DNA from 2 places in the Streptomyces sp. NPDC005775 genome. Region 2 is predicted to be linked to the other one. Evidence: predicted binding sites of a transcription regulator. Region 2 holds the regulator's gene; the other holds the start of a gene.

Region 1 (10,726 bases), on a different contig from region 2:
GGGATGGCACCGGGGACAGCCGACTGGGGCGCCACGCTCAGCCATGCCCGCCGGGACGCACCCGTGCACCCCCGGGCCCGCCGGCTGCCCGTCGTCCTGTACTCCCCCGGACTCGGGGACCCGCGCACCTGGAACACCGCACTCGTGGACGACCTGGCGAGCCGCGGATACGCGGTCGTCACCATCGACCACACCTACGAGGCCACCGAGGTGGAGTTCCCCGGCGGCCGCCTCGCCACGATGCGGATCTTCGACGGCGCCCCGCCCACCGACCCGGACGCGGTCAGCGCCCTGCTGCGGAAGGTCGTCGCCGTGCGGGTGGCCGATACGCGGTTCGTGCTCGACCGGCTGCCGGGGCTGAACCGGACGCGCTTCGAAGACGTACTCGATCTGCGGCGGGTCGGGATGTTCGGCCACTCCGCGGGTGGCTTCACCGCGGCCCAGGCGATGCACGACGACCGCCGGATCCGGGCGGGCGTCAACATGGACGGTCAGATGGACTACGTCGGCGGGGAGTTGCCGGACGGGACGCGGCTGAGCACGGTGGCGCTGGAGGGGCTCGAACGGCCGCTGCTGCTGATGGGTACGGAGGGCGGGGGTTCGGGCGACTACCGGCAGCAGCCGTCCTGGGCAGCGTTCTGGCGGAACACCCCCGGGTGGAAGGCGAACGTCACCCTGACCGGCTCGCGCCACGCCTCCTACACCGACGCGCAGGTACTGCTGCCGCAACTGGCCCGGCAGGGCGCGGAGCCCGGCGGCGGGCTGACGGCGGCGGTCGGGACGGTGCGGCCGGACCGGGCGGCGGCCTCGGCCCGGACGTATGTGACGTCGTTCTTCGGGCGGTGGCTGCGCGGCCACGACGACCACCTGCTGGACGGCCCCTCCGTCCGCTTCCCGGAGATGGTGTTCACCCGCTGAGGGCTGTCCCGTGATCCCTTGCGGGCGCACGACGACAGCCCTGGACGCACATGAAGCCGGCCCCCGGGGATCACTCCCCGGGGGCCGGCTTCGTACAGCTGTGCAGGAACTACCGATCCGTCAGGATCAGAAGTCCATGTCACCGCCCGGCATGCCGCCCGGAGCGCCGCCGGCAGCGGCCTTCTCCGGCTTGTCGGCGATGACGGCCTCGGTGGTGAGGAAGAGCGCGGCGATGGACGCGGCGTTCTGCAGGGCGGAGCGCGTGACCTTCGCCGGGTCGAGAATGCCCTCGGCGATCATGTCGACGTACTCGCCGGTCGCGGCGTTGAGGCCGTGACCGATCGGCAGGTTGCGCACCTTCTCGACGACGACGCCACCCTCGAGACCACCGTTGACGGCGATCTGCTTGAGCGGAGCCTCCAGCGCCAGCTTGACGGCGTTGGCGCCGGTCGCCTCGTCACCCGTGAGCTCGAGCTTCTCGAAGACGGCCGAGGCCTGGAGCAGAGCCACGCCACCACCGGCGACGATGCCCTCCTCGACGGCGGCCTTGGCGTTGCGCACCGCGTCCTCGATGCGGTGCTTGCGCTCCTTGAGCTCGACCTCGGTCGCGGCACCGGCCTTGATGACGGCCACGCCGCCGGCCAGCTTCGCGAGGCGCTCCTGGAGCTTCTCGCGGTCGTAGTCCGAGTCGGAGTTCTCGATCTCGGCACGGATCTGGTTGACGCGACCCTGGACCTGGTCGCTGTCACCGGCGCCGTCGACGATCGTCGTCTCGTCCTTGGTGATGACGACCTTGCGGGCGCGGCCGAGCAGGTCGAGACCGGCGTTCTCCAGCTTGAGGCCGACCTCCTCGGAGATGACGGTGCCACCGGTGAGGATGGCGATGTCGCCGAGCATGGCCTTGCGGCGGTCACCGAAGCCCGGGGCCTTGACGGCGACGGACTTGAAGGTGCCACGGATCTTGTTGACGACCAGGGTCGACAGGGCCTCGCCCTCGACGTCCTCGGCGATGATCAGCAGCGGCTTGCCGGACTGCATGACCTTCTCGAGCAGCGGAAGGAGGTCCTTCACGTTGCTGATCTTCGAGTTCACGATCAGGATGTACGGGTCGTCCAGGGACGACTCCATGCGCTCCATGTCCGTGGCGAAGTACGCCGAGATGTAGCCCTTGTCGAAGCGCATGCCCTCGGTGAGCTCGAGCTCCAGGCCGAAGGTCTGGGACTCCTCGACCGTGATGACGCCTTCCTTGCCGACCTTGTCCATGGCCTCGGCGATGAGCTCGCCGATCTGGGTGTCGGCAGCGGAGATGGAGGCCGTCGAAGCGATCTGCTCCTTGGTCTCCACGTCCTTGGCCTGCTCCAGGAGGGCGGCGGAGACGGCCTCGACGGCCTTCTCGATGCCCCGCTTGAGAGCCATCGGGTTCGCACCCGCGGCCACGTTGCGCAGGCCCTCGCGGACGAGCGCCTGGGCCAGAACGGTGGCGGTGGTCGTACCGTCGCCGGCGACGTCGTCCGTCTTCTTGGCGACCTCCTTGACCAGCTCCGCACCGATCTTCTCGTACGGGTCCTCCAGCTCGATCTCCTTGGCGATGGACACACCATCGTTGGTGATCGTGGGGGCGCCCCACTTCTTCTCAAGGACGACGTTGCGGCCCTTGGGGCCGAGGGTGACCTTGACGGCGTCGGCGAGCTGGTTCATGCCGCGCTCAAGACCGCGCCGGGCCTCCTCGTCGAAGGCGATGATCTTGGCCATATGAAGTGGTCCTCCCGGACAGGGGTGGATTTCTCCGGACCGAGTGGCGCCCGCGACGGACGGCCTGCCGTCTGCCGGTTCCTTGCCCCGACAGACCTGCGGGCCTCACCGGCCCGGTCCAAGTTTCTGTCACTCTCACCCAGAGAGTGCTAAGCCAATAATTAGCACTCGACCCCCGAGAGTGCAAGCGTCCCCCTCGGAGTGTGGACAGCGACCGGGGGGAGGCGACGGAGCGGTCGGGGGCACGGGGAAACGGCCCGGGACGCGCGGAGGGCCCGTACCTCTGGGGTACGGGCCCTCCGTGCGTGAGTAGCGTGTCGAACCCGGCCGGGCTCAGCCGACGGCGAGCTTGACCATGTCCGCCTGCGGCCCCTTCTGGCCCTGCGAGATCTCGAATTCAACTCGCTGACCCTCTTCGAGGGTGCGGTATCCGTCCATCTGGATCGCGCTGTAGTGGACGAAAACATCCGCACCACCGTCGACCGCGATGAAGCCGTACCCCTTCTCCGCGTTGAACCACTTGACGGTGCCCTGAGCCATGCCTAACTCCCCTATGTACTGGCCCTTGCACAGGACCGCACTTCGCGGGCCCGGGTCAGAACCCACCCTCCGACAGGAGAGGGTGCGTGCGCCGGAACGCGTCGACCGCGGCCGAATGTATCTGCCCAACTGCCCTCTGCAACAGGTCAATCGGACGAGAATTCTGAGCAGAACCGATCGCCCGAACATGGGGAATTCATGAGGATCCAGGGCAAGTCGGGCCAGGCAAAGGCGACTTATGGCGCAAGGAGCTCAAGCACATTGGCTGCTTCTGGTCGTGGCGCGGCGCATTCTCATATGCGGGGGGCACGGGCAGCGGAGGGGGCTTCCCTCACTCTACCCCGCTCAACCATGCAGAATTGCCCCCTCCGCTTCTCTCGCGGAGGGGGCAATCGTGGTCACGCTGTGAAGTCGGCCCGGCGGCCGGAAAGGCCGGGCCGCGGGCTCAGCAGCCGCCGGCGACGGCCGGGATGATCGAGATGCCGGCGCCGTCCGGGGTGACCGCGTCCAGGCCGCCCTCGAAGCGCACGTCGTCGTCGTTGACGTACACGTTCACGAAGCGGCGCAGCTTGCCCTGGTCGTCCAGGACGCGGGCGGCGATGCCGGGGTGGTCCTTCTCCAGGGACTCGATGACCTGGGAGAGGGTCGCGCCCTCGGCCGGGACCTCGGCCTGGCCGCCCGTGTAGGTGCGGAGGATGGTGGGGATACGGACCTTGACGCTCATGGTGTGCCCTTCCTGAAGTCTCGGGTGGTCGGAAAGCTCGTCAGCTGCCGGCGAGGCCGGCGGCGCGGAAGGCTTCCAGGCTCGGGCGGATCGTGGCGCTCGCCTGCGAGGTGGCGGCCACCGCGTCCAGCGTCTTGAGGCCGTCACCGGTGTTCAGGACGACGGTCGTGAGCGCCGGGTCCAGCAGACCGGCGTCGATCAGCTTCTTCGTCACGCCGACCGTCACCCCGCCCGCCGTCTCGGCGAAGATGCCCTCGGTGCGGGCCAGCAGCTTGATCGCGTCGACGACCTGCTCGTCGTTGACGTCCTCGACGGCACCACCGGTGCGGCGGGCGATGTCCAGGACGTACGGGCCGTCGGCCGGGTTGCCGATCGCCAGGGACTTGGCGATGGTGTTCGGCTTCTGCGGGCGGACCACGTCGTGGCCGGCCTTGAAGGCGGCGGAGACCGGCGAGCAGCCCTCGGCCTGGGCGCCGAAGATCTTGTACGGCTTGTCCTCGACCAGGCCGAGCTTGATCAGCTCCTGGAGGCCCTTGTCGATCTTCGTGAGCTGCGAACCGGACGCGATGGGGATGACGATCTGGTCGGGCAGCTGCCAGCCGAGCTGCTCGCAGATCTCGTACGCGAGGGTCTTGGACCCCTCGCCGTAGTACGGGCGCAGGTTGACGTTGACGAAGCCCCAGCCCTCGCCGAGCGGGTCGCCGATGAGCTCGGAGCAGAAGCGGTTGACGTCGTCGTAGTTGCCCTCGATGCCGACCAGCTCACCGCCGTACACCGCGGCCATGACGACCTTGCCCTGCTCCAGGTCGTGCGGGATGAACACGCAACTGCGCAGGCCGGCCCGGGCGGCGGCGGCACCCACCGCGCCGGCGAGGTTGCCGGTGGAGGAGCACGACAGGGTGGTGAATCCGAAGGCGCGGGCGGCCTCGACGGCGATCGCGACGACGCGGTCCTTGAAGGAGTGCGTCGGGTTGCCGGAGTCGTCCTTGACGTACAGGCCGCCGGTGACGCCCAGCTCGCGGGCGAGGTTGTCGGCCTTGACCAGCTTGGTGAAGCCGGGATTGATGTTGGGCTTGTCCGCGACGTCGGAGGGGACCGGCAGCAGCGGCGCGTAGCGCCAGATGTTGTTCGGTCCGGCCTCGATGCGCTTCTTCAGCTCGTCCGGGGAGCCGCTCGGCAGGTCGTACGCCACTTCGAGCGGCCCGAAACAGGACGCGCAGGCGAAAAGGGGGCCGAGTGCGAATCGCTCTCCGCATTCGCGGCAGGAAAGCGCCGCGGCGGGACCGAGGTCCACAGAAGCTTCGGTGTGTGCTGCAACAGTCTCAACAGCCATGATGGCGAGGCCCTTTCTCCTCATCTTCCTCGCGACGCATTTCGTCACGAGACGGAATTGGCACCTTCCCCACCTGACCTCGCGGTCGGCGGGAGGGTTGCCGGGACTTCAACGGGCCGTTCCCTCTGTCCCTCTGGATGAGCGCTGTGGCACTGGACCATGGATCCAGGCGTTTATCGGCGGACGGACCCCGGCATGCGACGGCCATCTGCGTTGTTCAAGACTGTAACCGAAGCACTGGACGGTTGAGATAGTCGTCCGTACCGCGAGATGGATCACATACAGGGAGTATCGACCGTGCTGGAAGAGGTCGAACGCTGGCTGACCAGGCGTTCCTGGTCAGCCGCCGACCGCCCGCTGGACCGTCTGCTGGATGCCAGGAAGGACGCGCACGGGACGGGCGTGAGCGTGGTGCTGCCCGCGCTGAACGAGGCGGAGACGGTCGGGGACATCGTCACGACGATCCGGCGCGAGCTCATGGAGAAGGTCCGGCTGGTCGACGAGCTCGTGGTGATCGATTCCGGCTCCACGGACGCCACCGCCGACGTCGCCCGCCGGGCGGGCGCCCGGGTGGTCCACCGGGACGCGATCCTCCCCCGCATCCCGGCCGTCCCCGGCAAGGGCGAGGTGCTCTGGCGGTCACTCCTGGTGACCAGCGGTGACATCGTCTGTTTCATCGACGCGGACCTGAAGGACTTCTCGGCGGACTTCGTCTCCGGCATCGTCGGCCCGCTGCTGACCGACCCCTCGGTGCAGTTCGTCAAGGCGATGTACGACCGCCCGTTCGGCGACACCACGGGTCAGGGCGGCCGGGTCACCGAAATGGTGGCACGCCCGCTCCTCAATCTGCACTGGCCGCAGCTGGCCGGTTTCGTCCAGCCGCTGGGCGGCGAGTACGCGGTGCGGCGCTCGCTGCTGGAGCGGCTGCCGTTCCCGGTCGGTTACGGAGTGGAGCTGGGCCTGCTCGTCGACTCCCTGCACACGGTCGGCCTGGACGCGCTCGCGCAGGTCGACGTCGGCGTCAGGAAGCACCGCCACCAGGACGGCCAGGCGCTCGGCCGGATGGCGGCCGCCATCTACCGGACCGCTCAACTCCGCCTGTCCCGCGGTCACCTGGTCCGGCCGTCGCTGACCCAGTTCGAGCGTGGCGAGCACGGTTTCGTCCCGCACACGTACCCGGTGGACACCGAGGAGCGGCCGCCGATGCGCGAGATCGAGGAATACGTCGCACGCCGCGCGGCGTGAGACGGCATGACTTCGCACGTTTGGGCGGTTCGTGATCGGGCTAGATTCCGCCCATGGTCTCCGAGCACGCACCTCAGCCCGCTGCCCAGGTACTCGTCGCGTCCAACCGAGGCCCGGTCTCGTACGCGCTGCGCGAGGACGGCGGCCTCGACTCCAGACGCGGCGGGGGCGGGCTCGTCTCCGGCCTGAGCGCCGTCGACGACAAGATGTGGGTCTGCGCCGCCCTCGGGGACGGTGACCGGGAGGCGGTGCGGCGCGGGATCGGCGAGCCGGGCGTCCGGATGCTCGACATCGACGCGAAAGTGCACGCCGACGCGTACAACGGCATCGCCAACTCGGTGCTCTGGTTCGTCCACCACCTGCTCTACCAGACCCCCGTCGAGCCGGTCTTCGACGCGGAGTTCCGCCGCCAGTGGGCCGCCTTCGAGACGTACAACCGGGCCTTCGCCGAGGCGCTCGCCGAGGAGGCGGGCGAGGGTGCGGCGGTCCTCGTGCAGGACTACCACCTGGCGCTGGTGCCCGGCATGCTCCGCGAGCTGCGCCCCGACCTCCGGATCGGCCACTTCTCGCACACCCCGTGGGCGCCCGTCGACTACTTCCGGCTGCTGCCCGACGACATCGCCGAGCAGCTGCTGCGCGGCATCCTCGGCGCCGACCGGGCGGCGTTCCTGACCCGCCGCTGGGCCGACGCGTTCATCGGCTGCTGTACGGAGATCCTCGGCGGCACCGGGCACACCCGGGTCGGGGTGCACGGCCTCGGGGCCGACGCGGACTTCCTGCGCCGCCGCGCGCACGAGGCGGACGTGGACGAGCGGATGGCGGCGCTGCGGGAGCAGGTGGGCCCCGGCCGGAAGACGATCGTGCGGGTGGACCGTACGGAACTGTCCAAGAACATCGTCCGCGGGATGCTCGCCTACCGCGCCCTGCTCGACGAGCGGCCCGAGTGGCGCGGGCGCGTCGTCCACATCGCGTTCGCCTACCCCTCGCGGCAGGACCTCGCGGTCTACCGGGAGTACACGGCCGAGGTACAGCGCGTCGCCGACGGGATCAACGAGACGTACGGGACGGCGGACTGGACGCCGGTCGTCCTGCACGTCAAGGACGACTTCGCCCGCTCGCTGGCGGCGTACCGGCTGGCGGACGTCGCCCTCGTCAACCCGATCCGGGACGGGATGAACCTCGTCGCCAAGGAGGTCCCGGTCGTCTCCGACGCCGGCTGCGCGCTGGTGCTGTCGCGGGAGGCGGGGGCGTACGAGGAGCTGGGCACCGACGCGATCACGGTGAACCCGTACGACGTGTCCGCCACCGCCGCGGCCCTCCACGAGGCGCTGACGATGGCGGACGACGAACGGACGGCCCGTACGGAGCGGCTGGCCGCGGCCGCCACCGCGCTGCCGCCGCAGCAGTGGTTCCTGGACCAGCTAGAGGCGCTGCGCCAGGGCTGACAGGAACTCCACGACGGCCCCCGGCCCCGGCAGCGACAGATCGGCGCGTTCGGCCAGTTCGGGCACTTCCGCGCTGCCGCTGCAGATCAGCAGGCCGGGGGGGCCTTCGGGGCCCTCGGTGCGGAGCTTGTCGACGGCGGCGAACGCGGCGAGGTCGCCCAGGTCGTCACCGGCGTAGAGCACACAGCCCGCGTCGGTCTCGTGCGCGTACCGGGTGAGGGCCACGCCCTTGTCCATGCCGGAGGGGCGCAGCTCCAGGACCAGGCGTCCCGGTTCGACGATCAGTCCGTGGCGGGCGGCGAGCTCGCCCAGGGGGCCGCGCAGTGCCTCGAAGGCGGCCTGCGGGTCGGCGGCGCGGCGGGTGTGGACGGCGAGCGCCTGCCCTTTCTCCTCTATCCAGGTGCCGTGCCAGGAGTCGAACCGGTCGAGCACGCCGGGAAGTTCGGCCCGGACGGCGGCGACGCCGGGGTGCGGGGCGGGGGCGCGGACGGTGCCGGAGACGGCGTCCCAGCGTTCGGCCCCGTAGTGCCCGAGGACGACGAGCCGGTCCAGGCCCGCGACGCCCGCGAAGCCGCCGTAGCGGACCGCGACGCCGGCCGGGCGGCCGGTGATCACGGCGATCGACGCGACCTTGGGGGCGAGTGCGGCCAGGGCCTCGACGGCGCCGGGGTGCGCGCGGGCCTGTTCGGGGTCCGGGACGATGTCGGCGAGCGTGCCGTCGAAGTCGAGTGCGATGACGGCGCGGTCGGGCCGGGCGAGGAGCGCGGCGAGGCCCTCCTGACCGGCGGGGGTCGTCGGGGCCGGCAGGGGCGGGGTGTGCGGGTGGCTGCCCATGCGACGAGCCTATCGGTGGGCTCGTCGCGGGTGCGGCAGATCCAGCCGCGCGGGCGTTTGGTGCGCGGGTGCTGCCGGGGCGCCGCCCCGGACCCCGCTCCTCAATCGCCGGAGGGGCTTATTCGTGCGGAGCCCCGGGTGTCACCGGCGTCCCCGCCGCGCCTCCCGCACCCGGCGCAGGCGGTTCACCGTCACCGGGTCGGCCTCCAGGGCCCGCCGGTCGTCCAGCAGGGCGTTCAGCAGTTGGTAGTAGCGGGTCGGGGAGATGCCGAGCTGTTCCCTGATCGCCCGCTCCTTCGCCCCCGGCCCCGCCCACGACTGCCGCTCGACCGCCAGGACCGCGCGGTCCCGCTCGGAGAGGCCGGCGGGAGGGGCGGGCTCGTCGGGGCCGTTCGGGGGGAGGGCGGTCATATCAGCCAATATATTGCGCGGGCCGCGGGCCGCTACTCCGCGTTCTCCGCGGCCGTCGACTCCTGCGCGATGTGCTGGAGCACGCTCTGCGGGTTCGCGCCCGGCTCCACCGCCTTGCCGATGTTCTGCTTGATCGACTCGCTGGCCTGCGCCCAGGACGTCTTACCGAAGGGGTAGAACTCGGCGTCCGGCAGCGCGGCCAGGAACTCGTGGAGCGGTTTGGACTTGGGGTCGTCCTCCATCGCGGCCGACGCGGTGTCGGTCACGGGCAGCAGGTCGTACTTGTCCGCGAACTCGATCACGTTCTTGTCGCTGAACATGAAGTCGAAGAACTTGCCCATCTCGACGCGGTGGCCGTTCTGCTTGAACCCCATGATCCAGTCGGCCACACCCATCGGCGCGCTGGTGGGGCCGTCGGCGCCGGGCAGCTGCACCATGCCGAAGTTCACGCCCCGCTTCTCGGCGTCCTCCATCAGGGTGGGGTGGCCGTTGAGCATGCCGACGTCGCCCTTGGCGAACGCCTCGAAGGCCTTGGCCCGGTCGAGCTTGCCGGGGGCCACGGGGCCGACGAGCCCCTTGTCGACGAGGTTCGACTTCAGCCAGTCGAACGTCTGGACGTTCTCGTCGGAGTCGATGTTGTACGAGCCCACGTCGTCGGTGTAGCCGCCGCCACCGCTGAGCAGCCACATCATGGTCTCGGCCTGGGCCTCCTCCTGGCCCAGCGGCAGCGCGAAGGGGTACTTCACCCCGCGCTGCTTGAGCGCCTCGGCGTCGTCGGCTATGTCGTCCCAGGTCCGCGGAGCCTTGAGGCCCGCCTGGGAGAAGAGGTCCTTGTTGTAGAAGAGCAGCCGGGTGCTGGCCACGAACGGCAGCCCGTACTGGATCCGGCTGACCCGGCCGGCCTCCGCGAGCTTCGGCAGGAAGTTGGCCTGGGTGGGGATGCTGAGCATCTGGTCGGCGGAGTAGAGCTTGCCGGCCTTGGCGTAGTCCGCGTACGCGCCGATCTGCGCGATGTCGGGGGCCTTTCCGTCCTTCACCATCTCGGCGACCTCGCGGTCGATGTCCGTCCAGGGAAGGACGGTCACGTCGACCTTGATGCCGGGGTGGGAGTCCTCGAAGCTGCGGGCGACCCCGTCCCAGTACGTCTGCGACTTGTTGGCCTCGCCGGTGCCGTAGTCGGCAGCGACCAGTTTCAGCGTGACGTCGTCAGAGCCGCCGGCGCCGCCGCAGCCCGCCAGTGTGGCCGTCATCCCCAGTGCGGCGACAGCCGCCGTCAGTCCCAAGTAACGCCGCTGCACAGCTCAGTCCGTCCTCGTCGATTGCGTCACCCGCGGCACCCACGTCGGCGTGGGGCCATCCGGATGAGCTGCGATCTTGCACCACCCCGGGACGGCAGGTCTATACCACCGAGGTATCGCTTTCGCAGCACAGCAGCATTGCACGGGACGTGGAGCGACTGCTAAGGAGGTCTCGGCCGGGCACGACCCGGCCGTCCACCCGAGCCTCCCCCGCCACCGCCCAGCC
Region 2 (10,726 bases):
CGACTGGAACCCCTTCCCCGACGCCCACCCGGAGCCCGGCTTCCAGCACGGACTGCGCGCCGCCGAACTGCTCGCCCCCACCGCCCGCCGCGCCCTGCGCGACGACGCCGACTGGGCGGGCCGCGGCGCCCTGTCGTTCCTCGCCGAGGCATCGGACCTGCTGGCCGGACAGCTCGACGAGGACATCGTGGCCGCCCTCGCCGGACAGTTACTCGTGCCCCGGCTCGCCGACTGGTGCGCGATCTGGCTGGAACCCGAGACCGCCGGCCGCGCCGCCGTCCCCCGCCTCGCCAAGGTCTGGCACGTCGACGAGACCCGCATCCAGCCCCTGCGCACGCTGCTGGAGGGTGACCCGCTCCGGCTCCCCGAACGGGTCGGCACCGGACCCGTCTCGATGCCGTGGCCCGGCAGCGCCGAGGTCGGCGGGCAGCCGGACGGGCTCGAAGGCGTCACGCTCGCCTACCGGATCACCTCGGGGGGCCGCACCCTCGGAGCCGTACTCCTGGGCCGCGAAGGCATCGCGCGCGTCCCCGACGAGGTCACCGCGCTCATCGAGGACTTCGTCCGCCGGGTCGGCCTCGCCGTCGGCGCGGCCCGCGCCTACACCCGGCAGGCCACCATCAGCCGCATCCTCCAGCGCGGACTGCTGCCCAGCAAGGTCGCCGACATACCGGGCGTCGCCAGCTCCCTCGTCTACGAACCCAGCGACGACGGCGTGGTCGGAGGTGACTTCTACGACATCTTCCCGTGCCCCGGCGACCGGTGGTGCTTCGTCCTCGGCGACGTCCAGGGCAGTGGCCCCGAAGCGGCCGTCGTCACCGGACTCGCCCGCCCCTGGCTCCGGCTGCTGGCCCGCGAGGGCTTCCAGGCCGGCGAGGTCCTGGTCCGCCTCAACCGGCTCCTCCTCGACGACGCGATGGAGGCCGCCGAAGCCGCCGCGCTCATGGTCGCCGCCGCCGGCGGCCAGCACTCGGCGGACAGCGGACAGTCCCGGTTCCTCTCCCTGCTGTACGGGGAGCTCGTGCCGCTGCCCGGCGGCGGCGCCCGCTGCACCCTGGCCAGCGCCGGACACCCGCTGCCGCTGCTCCTGCGCCCCGACGGCACGGTGCGCCCGGCCGCCGAACCGCAACTGCTCCTCGGCGTCATGGACGATGCCGTGTACGAGACCCAGAGCTTCGACCTGGCCCCCGGCGACAGCCTCCTGTGCGTCACCGACGGCGTGACCGAGCGGCGCTCGGGGCCGCTGATGTTCGACGACGGGGACGGGCTGGCCGAGGCGCTCTCCGGCTGCGCCGGGCTGAGTGCGGAAGGGATCGCGGACCGCATCAAGCACGCCGTGCACGCCTTCGCCGAGCGCCCGCCGGACGACGACCTGGCGCTGCTGGTCCTCCAGGCCGAGTAGCGCCGCCCAGGACGGGGCGCCCCGGGCGTGGCGTCCGGTTGCCGGGCGGCGCGCGACAATGGACGGTATGCCTTCCGTACTGCCCGATGGTGAGCCCGTGCCCGACGACGGGGCGCTGCCCCGCCACGCCCTGGAAGGCGCCGCGGACCGGCCGCTCGGCTTCTACCTCCACGTGCCGTACTGCGCGACCCGCTGCGGCTACTGCGACTTCAACACCTACACCGCGACCGAGCTGCGCGGCTCCGGCGGTGCGCTGGCCTCCCGGGACAACTACGCCTCCCACCTCATCGGCGAGGTCCGCCAGGCCCGCAAGGTCCTCGGCGACGACCCCCGCGAGGTCCGTACGGTCTTCGTCGGGGGCGGTACGCCGACGCTGCTGGCCGCCGCCGACCTGGTCCGGATGCTGGCCGCGATCCGCGAGGAGTTCGGCCTCGCGGACGACGCCGAGATCACCACCGAGGCCAACCCCGAGTCCGTCGGACCCGCGTACCTGGCCGAGCTGCGCGAAGGCGGCTTCAACCGGATCTCCTTCGGCATGCAGAGCGCCCGGCAGCACGTCCTGAAGATCCTCGACCGCACCCACACCCCCGGCCGGCCCGAGGCCTGTGTCGCCGAGGCAAGGGCGGCCGGCTTCGAGCACGTCAACCTCGACCTGATCTACGGCACCCCCGGCGAGTCCGACGACGACTGGCGCGCCTCCCTCGACGCGGCGATCGGCGCCGGCCCCGACCACGTGTCGGCGTACGCCCTGATCGTCGAGGAGGGCACCCAGCTGGCCCGCCGCATCAAGCGCGGCGAGATCCCGATGACGGACGACGACGCGCACGCCGACCGTTACCTCATCGCGGACGAGGCGATGGCCGCCGCCGGCTTCTCCTGGTACGAGGTGTCGAACTGGGCCCGGACCCCCGAGGGCCGCTGCCTGCACAACGAGCTGTACTGGCGCGGGGCCGACTGGTGGGGCGCCGGGCCCGGCGCGCACAGCCACGTCGGCGGCGTGCGCTGGTGGAACGTGAAGCACCCGGGGGCGTACGCGCAGGCGCTGGCCGAGGGGCGCTCGCCCGGCGCGGGCCGCGAGATCCTCTCCGCCGAGGACCGGCGGGTCGAGCGCATCCTGCTGGAGCTGCGGCTCGTCGACGGCTGCCCGCTGTCGCTGCTCGCCCCGGCCGGGCTCGCGGCGGCCGGGCGGGCGGTGGCGGACGGGCTGCTGGAGCCGGAGCCGTACGCGGACGGCAGGGCGGTGCTGACCCTGCGCGGGCGGCTGCTGGCGGACGCGGTGGTGCGGGACCTGGTGGACTGAGGGGTGGTGCGGCGCGCCTCCTCCCCGCCCCCTGCCCCGAACCGGGGCTCCGCTCCTCACACGCCGGAGGCGCTGGACGTGGGGGGCGCCGTCACGAAGTCGATCAGCTCCTCCACCCGGCCCAGCAGGACCGGCTCCAGGTCCTTGTAGGACCGCACCCGGGACAGGATGTGCTGCCAGGCCGCTCCCGTGTTCTCCGGCCACCCCAGCGACCGGCACACACCCGTCTTCCAGTCCTGGCCGCGCGGCACCACCGGCCACCCGGAGATCCCGACGGAGGACGGCTTCACGGCCTCCCACACGTCGATGTACGGGTGGCCGACCACCAGGACGTTCCCGTCCGAGATCCGCGCCGCGATCCGGGACTCCTTGGAGCCCGGTACGAGATGGTCGACCAGCACCCCGAGCCGCGCGTCCGGACCCGGCGAGAACTCCCGCACGATCGCGGGCAGATCGTCGATGCCCTCCAGGTACTCCACGACCACGCCCTCGATGCGCAGGTCGTCGCCCCAGACCCGCTCCACCAGCTCGGCGTCGTGCCGGCCCTCCACATAGATCCGCCCGGCCCTGGCCACCCGGGCCCGCGCCCCGGGTACCGCCACCGAGCCGGAGGCCGTACGGGCGGCGCGCCCCGCAGCCGGGCCGCCCGCCGACGGGCGCACCAGCGTGACGACCCGGCCCTCCAGCAGGAAGCCGCGCGGCGTCATCGGGAAGACCCGGTGCTTGCCGAAGCGGTCCTCCAGGGTCACCGTCGGACCCTCGGCCGTCTTCTCGCACCGGATCACCGCACCGCAGAAACCGGTGACGGCCTCCTCCACGACCAGATCGGGATCGGCGGGGACCTCGGGAGCGGGGGCGGTTTTCTTCCACGGCGGGGTCAGGTCCGGCTGGTAGCTGCGCATCGGACGACGATAAGCGGCGAGCGGGCTACGACACGCCGAACCGGGCAGCCAACTGATCGCGCTGGGCCCGTACGAACGCCGCGTCCACCACCGCCCCGTGCCCCGGCACGTACAGCGCGTCCTCGCCGCCCAGCGCCAGCAGCCGGTCCAGGGCCGCCGGCCAGCGCGCGGGGAAGGCGTCCGGGCCCGCCTGCGGCTCCCCGGACTCCTCGACCAGGTCGCCGCAGAACACGATCGCGGGCGAACCGGAGACGCCGGGCACCAGCACCGCCAGATCGTGGCCGCTGTGCCCCGGACCGGCGTTCACGAGCAGCACCTCACGCCCGCCGCCCAGGTCGAGCGTCCATGCGCCGCACACCTCATGACGGGGCGCCACCAGCACATCGGCGGCCTCGGCGGCATCGTGCTCGGGCAGACCTTGCCGCACCGCGTCGGCGTACATCTCGTCCGCCCCGCCCCGCAGCAGATCCGCCAGGCCGGCCGTGCCGTACACCTGTGCCCCGGCGAAGGCTGCCGTGCCCAGCACATGGTCGAAGTGGGGGTGGCTGAGTGCGACATGCGTCACCCTCGTACCGAGCAGGGACTGCGCCTGGCGGCGCACTTCGACCGCTTCACGGAGTGACGACCCGGTGTCACAGAGCAGCACTCCGTCCGTCCCGGCCACCAGGGCGACCGTGGCGTCCCACACCGGAAGGCGTCGACGGCCCACCCCGTGTCCGAGTCGCTCCCACCCGAGCTCTTCCCAAGAGGCGTCCATACGACGACGCTATCGGCAACGACCTGCGCAGTCTCGCGGTAGCGTGGCCGGTCGCCCTTGCTAGGGGGCCACCCCGTCGCCGTACACTGGCCGGGGGATTGCTGGCACTCGTACGTACAGAGTGCCAGGGGAAGTCCCGGGAACGGCCCGAGAACCACCGAGGTACACAGCTGGAGGTGTGCGCGATGCTCAGCGAACGCAGACTCGAAGTGCTGCGCGCCATCGTCCAGGACTACGTCGGCACCGAGGAGCCCGTCGGCTCCAAGGCGCTCACGGAGCGGCACAAGCTGGGGGTATCCCCGGCCACCGTCCGTAACGACATGGCGGTGCTGGAGGACGAGGGCTTCATCGCCCAACCGCACACCAGCGCGGGACGCATCCCGACGGACAAGGGTTACCGGCTCTTCGTCGACAAGCTCGCGGGCGTCAAGCCCCTCTCGTCGCCGGAGCGCCGTGCCATTCAGAATTTCCTCGACGGCGCGGTCGACCTCGACGATGTCGTGGGACGGACCGTACGGCTGCTCGCGCAGCTGACCCGGCAGGTCGCCGTCGTGCAGTACCCCTCGCTGACCCGCTCGACGGTGCGGCACGTGGAACTGCTGTCCCTGGCCCCCGCCCGGCTGATGCTGGTGCTGATCACGGACACCGGCCGGGTCGAACAGCGGCTGGTCGACTGCCCCGCGCCGTTCGGTGAGACCTCTCTCGCCGATCTGCGGGCCCGGCTCAACAGCCGGGTCGTGGGACGCCGTTTCGCGGACGTCCCGCAGCTGGTGCAGGACCTGCCGGAAGCCTTCGAGAGCGAGGACCGGGGAACCGTGTCCACCGTGCTCTCGATCCTCCTCGAATGCCTCGTCGAGGAGACGGAGGAGCGGCTGATGATCGGCGGCACCTCCAACCTCACCCGCTTCGGGCACGACTTCCCTGTGATGATCCGGCCGGTGCTGGAGGCATTGGAGGAACAGGTCGTGCTGCTGAAGCTGCTCGGCGAGGCCACGGACTCGGGCATGACCGTACGTATCGGGCACGAGAACGCCCACGAGGGGCTCAACTCCACGTCCGTCGTCGCGGTCGGCTACGGTTCGGGCGACGAGGCAGTCGCCAAACTCGGCGTGGTCGGACCGACCCGCATGGACTACCCCGGAACGATGGGAGCGGTACGCGCAGTGGCACGTTACGTCGGACAGATCCTGGCGGAGTCGTAAGTGGCCACGGACTACTACGCCGTACTCGGCGTGCGCCGCGACGCTTCACAGGACGAGATCAAGAAGGCCTTCCGGAGGCTCGCCCGCGAGCTGCACCCGGATGTGAACCCCGATCCGAAGACCCAGGAGCGGTTCAAGGAGATCAACGCCGCTTACGAGGTGTTGTCGGACGCCCAGAAGAAGCAGGTCTACGACCTCGGCGGCGACCCGCTGTCCGCCTCCGGAGGCGGTGGTGGCGCGGGCGGATTCGGACAGGGCGGCTTCGGCAACTTCTCCGACATCATGGACGCGTTCTTCGGCACGTCGTCGCAGCGCGGACCCCGTTCGCGCACGCGCCGCGGCCAGGACGCCATGATCCGGCTGGAGATCGACCTCTCCGAGTCGGCCTTCGGCACGACCAAGGACATCCAGGTCGACACGGCCGTCGTCTGTACGACCTGCAGTGGCGAGGGCGCCGCACCCGGCACCTCCGCCCAGACCTGTGACATGTGCCGCGGCCGCGGCGAGGTCTCCCAGGTCACCCGGTCGTTCCTCGGCCAGGTCATGACCTCGCGGCCCTGCCCCCAGTGCCAGGGCTTCGGTACGGTCGTGCCGACCCCGTGCCCGGAGTGCGCCGGTGACGGCCGCATCCGTTCGCGGCGCACGCTCACCGTGAAGATCCCCGCAGGTGTCGACAACGGCACCCGCATCCAGCTCGCGGGCGAGGGTGAGGTCGGCCCCGGCGGCGGCCCGGCCGGCGATCTCTACGTCGAGATCCACGAGCTGCCGCACGCCGTGTTCCAGCGGCGCGGGGACGATCTGCACTGCACGGTCACCATCCCGATGACGGCGGCGGCCCTCGGCACCAAGGTGCCGCTGGAGACGCTCGACGGACTGGAGGAGGTCGACATCCGGCCGGGCACCCAGTCCGGCCAGTCCGTCCCGCTGCACGGGCGCGGCATCACGCATCTGCGTGGTGGCGGGCGCGGTGACCTGATCGTGCACGTCGAGGTGCTGACCCCGACGAAGATGGACCCGGAGCAGGAACGGCTTCTGCGCGAGCTGTCGAAGCTGCGCGGCGAGGAGCGGCCCACCGGGCAGTTCCAGCCGGGCCAGCAGGGCCTGTTCTCGCGGCTGAAGGACGCGTTCAACGGCCGCTAGATCCGCTTGAGCATGCGTACGGGCCCGGTCTCCGGGCCCGTACCGCATTGCGGACAAACATGGCAGCGGGGTGCGCATCACGGGACAGGGGCGACATGACACGATGCGGTCATGTCATCCGCGTTGACCGATCTCTGCCGGTATCCGATCGTGCAGGCCCCGATGGCGGGTGGACCCTCCGGGCCACAGCTCGCCGGGGCCGTCGCCGAGGCCGGCGGACTCGGTTTCCTGGCCGCCGGGTACAAGACGGCGGACGGCATGTACAACGAGATCAAAGAGGTGCGCGGGCTCACCGCCCGGCCCTTCGGCGTCAACCTCTTCATGCCGCAGCCGGTCCTCGCCGACCCGGCAGCCATCGAGGTGTACCGGCACCAGCTCGCGGGTGAGACCACCTGGTACGAGACCCCGCTCGGCGACGCCGACGTCTGCGGCGACGACGGCTACGAGGCCAAGCTCGCCATCCTGCTAGAGGACCCCGTCCCGGTCGTCTCGTTCACCTTCGGCTGCCCCTCCCGCGACACCCTCGACGCGTTCGCCGCGGCGGGCACGTACACCGTCGTCACGGTCACCTCGCCCGAGGAGGCCCAGGCCGCCCAGTGGGCGGGTGCCGACGCCGTCTGCGCCCAGGGCGTCGAGGCGGGCGGCCACCAGTCGACGTTCCGCGACGACCCGCAGACCGACGGCTGCGGCACCGGACTCCTCTGTCTGGTCGCCCAGGTCCGCGAGACCGTGCAGATACCGGTCATCGCCGCGGGCGGCCTGATGCGCGGCTCCCAGATCGCCGCGGTGCTGGCGGCGGGCGCCGACGCCGCCCAGCTCGGCACCGCCTTCCTGGTCTGCCCCGAGTCGGGCGCCCATCTGCTGCACAAACAGGCCCTGACCAACCCGCTGTTCGTCCGCACCACGCTGACCCGGGCGTTCTCCGGCCGGCCGGCCCGCGGTCTGGTCAACCGCTTCGTGCGCGAGCACGGGCCGTACGCCCCCGCCGCCTACCCGCAGGTGCACCATCTGACGGCCGCGCTGCGCAAGGCGGCGGCCAAGGCGGGGGACGCGCAGGGCATGGCACTGTGGGCGGGGCAGGGGCACCGGCTGGCACGCGAACTGCCCGCGGGCCGGCTGGTCAGGCTGCTCGCCGAGGAACTGGACGCCGCACGGACGGCACTGAGCACGAGGAGTACACAGTGACGGCACCCGTTTTCGTCGTCGAACAGATGCCGGACGGGCCCGGGTTCGTCCTGGACGGCCCCGAGGGGCGGCACGCCGTCTCGGTGAAGCGGCTGCGCGCCGGTGAGGACGTCGTCCTGACGGACGGCGGCGGCCGCTGGGCCGAGGGGGTCGTGAGCGCGGCCGAGGGCAAGGACCGGCTGGTGATCACCGGTCTGGAGTCCGTCCACGAGGAACCCCGCCCCGACGTCCGCATCACCGTCGTCCAGGCGCTGCCCAAGGGCGACCGGGGTGAAGTCGCCGTCGAGACCATGACGGAGACCGGTGTCGACACCATCGTGCCGTGGCAGGCCGCGCGCTGCATCACCCAGTGGAAGGGCGAGCGCGGCCTCAAGTCCCTGGCGAAGTGGCGCAACACGGCCCGCGAGGCCGGCAAGCAGTCGCGCCGGGTCCGGTTCCCGGACGTGGCGGACGCGGCCACGACGAAACAGGTTGCCGCACTTCTGGCCACGGCCGACTTCGCGGCCGTGCTGCACGAGGACCGGGGGTACGACAGTGAGCCGCTGGCCACCGTCGCCCTGCCCGACGAGGGCGAGATCGTGCTGGTCGTGGGCCCCGAAGGAGGCGTCTCGCCCGAGGAACTGGCCGTCTTCGCCGCCGCCGGCGCCCGCACCTGCCGGCTCGGACCGACGGTCCTGCGCACCTCGACGGCCGGCACCGCGGCGACAGCGCTGCTGCTGGGGCGCACGGGCCGCTGGTCGTAGTCCCGTTATCGCGGTGCGGTTGTGGCCGCAAGCGGACTACCGCTGCGTCAGGAGTGGTGGGAAGCTGCCCGTATGGGGACATCAAGGGCATGGGGTCGCCGGGCGACCCGTCGCTTTCCGGCCGCGATCTGTCTCGCGGCCTTCGCCGTCGCGGGCCTCGTCGCCTGCGAACCGGCGGACGGACTGAACACCGCGTCCATCGCCGTGACCACCGACCGCACCGCCACCCGCGCCCTGGAACACGAAGGCGTGCACGTGCGGTGGCTCACCTGCACGGCGAACGTCGACGGGGAGGGGGACGGCGCGAAGTCGTCGTCCGCGCGGGCGGGTTCGGCCACCGCCGCCACACGCCGCGTCGCCGACGTCGAGTGCAGCGGCCGGACGAAGGAGGGCCGGGACGTCACGGTCGCCGGCGAGGTGCGGCAGGCGGTCGACGGCCGGTGCGTGCGCGGTGACCTGACCGCGAAGGCCGACGGCCGGACCGTGTTCCGGGCCAGCCTGCTCGGCAACTGCGACGCGCCCGCCTCCACCCCGGCCCCGGACGGCGGCAGGGACGACGGCAAGGGCGACGGCGGGGGAGGAGCCCGGCCCACGGTGACGGTGACCGTCACCGTGACCGAACAGCCGGGCAAGTGAGAGGCTCCGCCTCGAGATGACGAGCCCTTCACGTGTGCCGGGCACCGGCCGTACGGCGGACTCCGGCCAACTCCGTTCCGCCGGCCACGGCCGCGGCCTAGGCTGATCGTTGTGACACAGCCTTCCTACCTCCGGTATCCCCATGTCCAGGGCGACTCGATCGCCTTCACCGCCGAGGACGATGTCTGGCTCGCGCCGCTCGACGGTGGTCGAGCCTGGCGTGTCAGCGCCGACAACCGTCCCGTCACCCAGCCCCGGATATCTCCCGACGGCACCCTCGTCGCCTGGACGTCCACCCGGGACGGGGCACCCGAGGTGCACCTCGCCCCCGTCGACGGCGGCCCCTCCCGGCGGCTGACCCACTGGGGCGACGCACGGACCGCCGTACGCGGCTGGACCCCCGACGGCGACGTGCTGGTCACCAGCACCCAGGGCCAGGTCTCGCTCCGGCGCTCCTGGGCCCGCGCCGTCCCGGTCGACGGCGGACCCGCACGGACCCTTCCGTACGGACCGGTGGGCTCACTCGCGTACGGCCCCGGCGAGCGCGTCCTGCTGCTCTCGGCCACCATGGGGCGCGAGGCCGCCACCTGGAAGCGCTACCGGGGCGGCACGGCCGGCAAGCTCTGGATCGCGGCCGAGGGGGACCCGGCGGAGTTCGTACGCGTCCACGCGGCACTCGACGGCAACATCGAGTGCCCGATGTGGGTCGGTGACCGTATCGCCTTCCTCTCCGACCACGAAGGCGTCGGAGCGCTGTACTCCTCCCTCCCCGACGGCACGGACCTGCGCCGGCACACCGGCATCGAAGGCTTCTACGCCCGGCACGCCACCACCGACGGCACGCGCGTCACCTACGCGTCCGCCGGTGAACTCCAGCTCCTGGACAGCCTGGAGAGCGACGCCCCCCGCCGCCTCGACATCCGGCTCGGCGGCCAGCGCGCCGACCTCCAGCCGCACCCCGTGCACGCCGGCAGCCACCTGAGCGCCGCGTCCCCCGACCGCACCGGCCGCGGCAGCGCCGTCGGCTCCCGCGGCGCCGTCCACTGGGTCACCCACCGCGAGGGCCCGGCCCGCGCGCTCGCCGTCGAACCGGGCGTACGCGCCAGGCTGCCGCACACCTTCCAGGCCGACGGCGACCAGCACGTCGTCTGGGTCACCGACGCCGAGGGCGACGACGCGCTGGAGTGCGCCCCCGCCACCGGGACCGGCCCAGGAGCCGTCCCGCGCCGCCTCGCCGCCGGACGGATCGGCCGCGTCCTCGACCTCGCCCCGGCACCGGACGGCAGCCGGTTCGCCGTCGCCGCCCACGACGGGCGCGTCCTGATCGTCGAGCGGGAGAGCGGCGAGGTCCACGAGGTGGACCGCAGCGAGCACGGCGACGCCTCCGGGCTCGTCTTCTCGCCCGACTCCGCCTGGCTCGCCTGGTCGCACCCCGGCCCCGAGCCGCTGAGTCAGCTCA

Evidence for each region. The regulator HrcA, encoded in region 2, represses chaperone genes, less so after heat shock. The targets are predictions, from matches to a motif close to TTNGCACTCNGNNNNNCNGAGTGCNAA.
Region 1: groL (chaperonin GroEL) is a predicted target of HrcA. The motif match lies at 2,832-2,858, and genes of this name have one in related genera.

What each region holds. Positions count from the first base shown of each region.
Region 1 is NZ_JBIAIU010000006.1:48,713-59,438, reverse strand. Features, by position in the region: gene ACFYPA_RS15825 (alpha/beta hydrolase family protein) at 1-918, shown strand, start outside; gene groL (chaperonin GroEL) at 1,045-2,670, opposite strand; gene ACFYPA_RS15815 (cold-shock protein) at 3,004-3,210, opposite strand; gene ACFYPA_RS15810 (MoaD/ThiS family protein) at 3,656-3,934, opposite strand; gene thrC (threonine synthase) at 3,975-5,267, opposite strand; SAM riboswitch class I at 5,285-5,411, opposite strand; gene ACFYPA_RS15800 (glucosyl-3-phosphoglycerate synthase) at 5,565-6,512, shown strand; gene ACFYPA_RS15795 (trehalose-6-phosphate synthase) at 6,566-7,957, shown strand; gene otsB (trehalose-phosphatase) at 7,934-8,791, opposite strand; gene ACFYPA_RS15785 (DUF3263 domain-containing protein) at 8,933-9,202, opposite strand; gene ACFYPA_RS15780 (extracellular solute-binding protein) at 9,235-10,452, opposite strand.
Region 2 is NZ_JBIAIU010000004.1:285,189-295,914, forward strand. Features, by position in the region: gene ACFYPA_RS11645 (ATP-binding SpoIIE family protein phosphatase) at 1-1,402, shown strand, start outside; gene hemW (radical SAM family heme chaperone HemW) at 1,470-2,702, shown strand; gene ACFYPA_RS11655 (DUF3097 domain-containing protein) at 2,759-3,604, opposite strand; gene ACFYPA_RS11660 (MBL fold metallo-hydrolase) at 3,630-4,361, opposite strand; gene hrcA (heat-inducible transcriptional repressor HrcA) at 4,547-5,563, shown strand; gene dnaJ (molecular chaperone DnaJ) at 5,564-6,703, shown strand; gene ACFYPA_RS11675 (nitronate monooxygenase) at 6,815-7,888, shown strand; gene ACFYPA_RS11680 (16S rRNA (uracil(1498)-N(3))-methyltransferase) at 7,885-8,631, shown strand; gene ACFYPA_RS11685 (hypothetical protein) at 8,704-9,267, shown strand; gene ACFYPA_RS11690 (S41 family peptidase) at 9,379-10,726, shown strand, end outside.